Regions from separate parts of the Thalassolituus sp. ST750PaO-4 genome, predicted to be linked through region 2. Evidence: predicted binding sites of a transcription regulator. Region 2 holds the regulator's gene; the other holds the start of a gene.
The links. Region 2 encodes sigma-54, which starts transcription at its own class of promoters, with help from an activator protein. Its sites were predicted from a motif close to TGGCACNNNNNTTGCTNT; they were not measured.
Positions count from the first base shown of each region.

Region 1: the regulator sigma-54 is predicted to act here: its motif matches at 1,197-1,214, upstream of glnA (glutamate--ammonia ligase).

Region 1 covers NZ_JABVCB010000005.1:569,763-572,926, forward strand. The annotation lists gene typA (translational GTPase TypA) at 1-853, opposite strand, end outside; gene glnA (glutamate--ammonia ligase) at 1,282-2,688, shown strand; gene HUF18_RS05040 (alpha/beta hydrolase) at 2,857-3,164, shown strand, end outside.
Region 2 covers NZ_JABVCB010000008.1:41,899-45,062, forward strand. The annotation lists gene ptsN (PTS IIA-like nitrogen regulatory protein PtsN) at 15-479, opposite strand; gene hpf (ribosome hibernation-promoting factor, HPF/YfiA family) at 483-785, opposite strand; gene HUF18_RS09615 (RNA polymerase factor sigma-54) at 818-2,317, opposite strand; gene lptB (LPS export ABC transporter ATP-binding protein) at 2,446-3,164, opposite strand, start outside.

The DNA.
Region 1 (3,164 bases), on a different contig from region 2:
AAATGCTCAGACCGTCGATACCGGAAATACAAACGATGTCACCGGCATTGGCTTCAGGGACAGCAACACGCTGCAGACCATGGAAACCTTTAACTTCCAGCACACGACCCTTACGGGTTTTGCCTTCGGCAGACACGATCTGTACATCGGTACCTGGCTTCAGTTTACCGCGGGCGATACGGCCAACACCGATAACGCCAACATAGCTGTCGTAATCCAGAGCGGAGATCTGCATCTGGAACGGGCCGTCAAGATCAACCGGTGGCGGGGTTACGTGGTCAACGATCATCTGGAACAGGGGTGACATGTCGTCAGCCATGTTGTCAGGATCCAGACCGGCGATACCGTTCAGGGCAGAGGCATATACAACAGGGAAGTCGAGCTGTTCTTCGGTTGCACCGAGACGGTCGAACAGGTCGAACATTTCGTCCATAACCCAGTCCGGACGCGCACCCGGGCGGTCGATTTTGTTGATAACCACGATCGGGCGCAGGCCACGTTCGAAGGCTTTCTGGGTAACGAAGCGGGTCTGTGGCATCGGACCGTCAACGGCGTCTACCAGCAGGCAGACGGAGTCAACCATCGACATAACCCGTTCCACTTCACCACCGAAGTCGGCGTGTCCTGGGGTGTCAACGATGTTGATGCGGTAGTCGTTCCATTTAATAGCGGTATTCTTCGCCAGAATGGTAATACCACGCTCTTTTTCCTGGTCGTTGGAGTCCATGACCCGCTCGCCGCCCTGATCTTTGCGGTCCAGGGTGCCGGACTGCTCGAGCAGTTTGTCGACCAGGGTAGTTTTGCCATGGTCAACGTGCGCGATGATGGCGATGTTTCTGAGGTTGTCGATCACAAGAATGGCCTTGGTGAAAGTTTGTACAAAAAATGAGGCGCGATTATACCTGAAACGGGTCGTCAGCGTGACATCAATTTCGCCGCTGCAAGCATATTCTGCGGACATTTCTGCCGGCATTAATCAGGGGATAAATGAAAGCGCTGTTTTTGTGCCGAATCCCATGTACTGCGGTGTTCAAGTGAACCTATAATGTGCAGGCTTGTACTGGCTAGCGTATTCACCTCACGCCATCGCGCTAAAATGGTGCATTTGGTTCAGGTTGTGATTTATTTTGGTGCAGTGAGTGCCTGTTTGTTGTTTTGCAGCCCTGATTTCATGCGGGCTACGCCATAAGATAAAATGGCACACTACTTGCTCCAATACTGAGCATGGCAAGCCGGGGCTAAACCCCGTATCAAGTTGAACCAGCATCTGGAGACAGTGAGATGTCAGAGAACACTCTGAATTTAATCAAAGAAAACGATGTAAAGTGGGTTGATCTGCGCTTTACCGATTTCAAAGGCAAAGAACAGCACGTTACTATTCCTGCGCGTTATGTAGACGAAGATTTCTTCGAAACCGGACAGATGTTCGACGGTTCTTCTATTGCTGGCTGGAAAGGCATTAACGAATCCGACATGATCCTGCGTCCGGATGACAGCACCAGCTTCCTGGACCCATTCACCGAAGACGCCACTCTGGTTCTGCGTTGCGACATCATCGAGCCTGCCACTATGCAGGGCTACGACCGCGACCCACGTTCTGTTGCACTGCGCGCTGAAGAGTACCTGAAGTCTACTGGTCTGGGTGATACTGCATTCTTCGGTCCAGAGCCAGAATTCTTCATGTTTGACGATGTTCGCTGGGGCTCTGACATGTCCGGCAGCTTCTGCAAAATCAACTCTTCCGAAGCAGCCTGGAACACTGAGACTGTGATGGAAGGCGGCAACCTGGGTCACCGTCCACGCGTTAAAGGCGGTTACTTCCCGGTTCCTCCGGTAGACAGCCACCACGATATCCGTGCGGCCATGTGTAACACTCTGGAAGCTATCGGTCTGGACGTTGAAGTTCACCACCACGAAGTGGCGAACGCCGGTCAGAACGAAATCGGTGTTAAGTTCAACACTCTGGTTAAGAAAGCTGACGAAGTGCAGATGCTGAAATACGTTATCCATAACGTTGCAGCAGCTTACGGCAAAACCGCTACTTTCATGCCTAAGCCAATCTGTGGTGATAACGGTTCCGGTATGCACGTTCACATGTCTTACTGGAAAGATGGCGTAAACCAGTTCGCTGGTGACGGCTATGCCGGCCTGTCTGAAACTGCCCTGTTCTACATCGGCGGTATCATCAAGCACGCTAAGTCCCTGAACGCGTTCACCAACCCAGGTACTAACTCTTACAAGCGTCTGATCCCAGGCTTCGAAGCTCCGGTAATGCTGGCTTACTCTGCCCGTAACCGTTCTGCTTCTATCCGTATTCCTTACGTTGCGTCTCCAAAAGGCAAGCGTATCGAAGCGCGTTTCCCGGATCCGATTGCTAACCCATACCTGGCTTTCGCAGCTCTGCTGATGGCTGGTCTGGACGGCGTTAAGAACAAGATCCACCCTGGCGATGCAGCTGACAAAGATCTGTACGATCTGCCAGCTGAAGAAGCAGCCAAGATTCCACAGGTTTGTGGCTCTCTGCGTGAAGCTCTGGACAGCCTGAAAGCTGACCACGAGTACCTGACTGCAGGCGGCGTATTCAGCAAGGATATGATCGAAGCTTACATCGACCTGAAGATGGAAGAAGTTTACCGCGTCGAGCACACCACTCACCCGGTTGAATACGATATGTACTACAGCGTGTAATACGCTTTAGCCAGATCGTAAAAAGGGCTCTTCGGAGCCCTTTTTTATTGCTGTTTTTCTGCTGGTTAAGCTGTTGCTGCGGCTTATTTAGTCTTTAACGGCAAGGGTGGCTAGGCATCGTTGCTGTCAGCGCCTAGTATGTCGGTGTTATTTTCCGGAGTGCTGAATGTGAGTCTGAGCTGGAGTAAGAACGGTCTGGTTTCTGCCCTTAAACCGATGGACTGGCAGTTTCGTGAGCCGGCCTCTGGTGCGCAAATGGATGCTTATCTGCAGATGTACCGGCTGGACTTTCCAGAGCTGAGTGGCGTGCGTCACTTTGCCGGGCTGATACAGGCGGCTGATTACCAGATAGCTGTGCAGGTATGGCGTCCACAGAACCCGCGCGGTACTGCCATCGTTGTTCATGGGTACTACGACCATGTTGGCCTGTACGGTTCGCTGATTGGCTTTTGCCTGCAGCAGGGGCTGAATGTGGT
Region 2 (3,164 bases):
CCGTTGGGCTGATGTCAGCCCGGTTGTCCGCTCAGCGCCCGCTGATAAAACCGTTGCGCATCCGGCGCTTTGCGCAGTGCCTCGCGGTAGGCCGGCTCGCTGAAGTTGCGTGCCAGCATCGCCAGAACCTGCAGGTGCTGTTCAGTAGCTTCTTCGGGAACCAGCAGAGCAAACACCAGATCGACCGGCTTGCGGTCAATGGCGTCGTAATCCACCGGCTCCACCAGACGCAGCAGTACGCCCATCGCCTGGTCGCACTGCTTCAGCCGGCAGTGGGGAATGGCAATACCTTCGCCAATCCCGGTGCTGCCGAGGCGTTCACGGCTGAGTAATCGCTCGTAAATATCGTCGGCAGAGCTGTCGCTGAGTTGTTCTGCGATAAAACCTGCCAGGTACTCCAGTAATTTCTTTTTACTGGAAACCGGAGCATCTATCAGACTGCGTTCCGGTGTGAGGATATCCTCGATGCGAATGTCCATTAATCAGCCTTGTCCGTGTTGCCGCGCCACCAGTTTTTCTTTGTGTTTCAGTACCTGACGGTCGAGCTTGTCGGTCATCTGATCGATTGCGGCATACATATCATCGTGCTCAGCGCTGGCGTGCAGGTCGGCACCGCTGACGTGGATGGTGGCTTCAGCAATCATGCGCTCTTTAATAACGGTCAGGGTTACCTGGCCGTTGGTGATGTTGTCAAAGTGGCGTCCCAGCTTGGACATTTTTTCGTCTACGTACGCTTGCAGAGATTCGGTAACGTCAACGTGGTGACCGCTGATATTAATCTTCATGTCCAGACTCCTTGTTGCTGGCTTGTTGTTTTTTAAATCAATTGTTTACGTTCGTTCGAAGGCGGAATCATCATAGCCTCACGGTATTTGGCTACCGTGCGCCGTGCCACCTGAATGCCTTTTTCACCCAACACTGCGGCGATTTTGTTGTCGCTCAGCGGTTTGCGGGCATTTTCTTCAGCAATCAGTTTTTTAATCATGGCACGGATTGCGGTGGAGGAACATTCGCCGCCGCCATCGGTACTGACATGGCTGGAGAAAAAGTACTTCAGCTCGAAGATTCCGCGTGGCGTGTGCATGTATTTCTGGGTGGTTACCCGGGAAATGGTGGATTCATGCATACCAACGGCTTCGGCAATATCGTGCAGCACCAGCGGCTTCATTGCTTCTTCGCCCTGTTCGAAAAACTCGATCTGATACTCGACGATTTTGGTGGCTACTTTCAGCAGGGTTTCGTTGCGGCTTTGCAGACTTTTGATAAACCAGCGCGCTTCCTGCAGGTGGTCGCGCAAGAAGGCGTTGTCGGTGCTGTTATCGGAACGGCGTACCAGTGAGGCGTAATCGGCGTTAACGCGCAGCTTGGGGGCGATATCCGGATTCAGCTCAACCCGCCATTCGTCGCGGATATTGCGTACCAGCACGTCGGGCACCACGTATTCGGCCTGCTCGGCACTGATGCCGGCACCTGGCTTGGGATTCAGTTCTTTAATCAGCCGCAGCACGGCTTTAAGGTCTTCTTCGCGCAGCTTGGTTTTGCGCATCAGCGTTGGGTAATCCTTGCTGCCCAGCAGCTCGATATAATCGCGGATGACCATTTTGGCTTCGTTCAGCCATGGGGTCTCAGCCGGCAGTTGCTGCAGTTGCAGCAGCAGGCATTCACGCAGATCGCGGGCAAAAGCACCGGCCGGATCAAACTGCTGCAGGCGGTGCAGTACGGCCATGACTTCGTCTTCTTCGACGTCCAGAGCCGGGTCCATGCTTTCCAGAATATCTTCGACGGTGGTGTGCAGATAGCCGTCGTCATCCACACCATCGATCAGCATCAGGGCGATCTCGCGGTCGGTATCTGACATAGGAGTCAGATTGAGTTGCCACAGCAGATGATCCTGCAGATCTTCGGTGCTGGCGTGGCGCGAGTCGTAATCGAAATCGTCGTCGATGGCATTACTGCTGCTGCCGGAGGCAACGCTGGCGGTGGTCTGGTAAGTATCTTCCCACTGACTGTCGACCGGCAGGTCGTCGGGGAGTTGTTCCTGCGACCACTGTTCATCCAGTTCCGGAGTGTCGTTGTGGCTGTCGTCCTGACTGCTGACTTCGTGGCTGCTGCTGGTGTCGTGATCGCTGTTGCGGGACAGATCGGGCAGGTCATCGTGCTCGTGTTCTTCTACTTCGAGCATCGGGTTGGAATCGAGGGCTTCCTGAATCTCCTGCTGCAGATCGAGGGTAGACAGCTGAAGCAGGCGGATGGCTTGTTGCAACTGAGGGGTCATGGTCAGGTGCTGACCCATCTTTAACTGAAGAGACGCTTTCATAAAAGTTCAGTAATCACTCAGTATCGGCATAGTCTGTGCATTATACGCCAAGCGGTAAACCTTGGAATCTTTTGTGCATCTTCCTTTGCTTTGGATCATCAGCCACTTCCCTGCAGCAGGGCTTGCCATCACAGGCGGAAATCCTCACCCAGGTACACTTTGCGTACCTGCTCGCTGGCCAATACCTGTTCAGCGGTGCCTTCGGCGATGATATGGCCACCCCCGACAATATAGGCTTTCTCACAGATAGCCAGAGTTTCCCTTACGTTGTGGTCGGTAATGAGTACGCCGATGCCACGTGCCTTGAGCTGTCGGATGATGTCCATGATGTCAGCTACAGAAATCGGGTCAACCCCGGCGAACGGCTCATCAAGCAGAATAAAGGACGGCTCAGCCGCCAGCGCGCGGGCAATCTCGACCCGGCGTCGTTCACCACCGGATAAGGCCATGCCCAGACTGCTGCGGATATGCTGAATATGAAACTCATTCAGCAGCTCTTCCAGTTTTTCCAGACGCTGTGCACGGTTGAGGTCTTTGCGGGTTTCGAGAATGGCGAGAATATTATCGGCCACACTTAATTTGCGGAAAATGGAGGCTTCCTGCGGCAGATAGCCAATGCCTTTCTGCGCCCGGCCGTGCATCGGCAGATGACTGATGTCTTCGTCGTCAATTTTGATGCGGCCTTTGTCAGCCTGCACCAGATTCACAATCATGTAGAAACAGGTGGTCTTACCGGCCCCGTTGGGTCCCAGCAGGCCAACGATCTGACCGCTTTGCACAGACATGGATACATCTTTTACCACTTCCCGGCCGTTATAGCTTTTCGCCAGGTTTTCGGCTTTCAGGG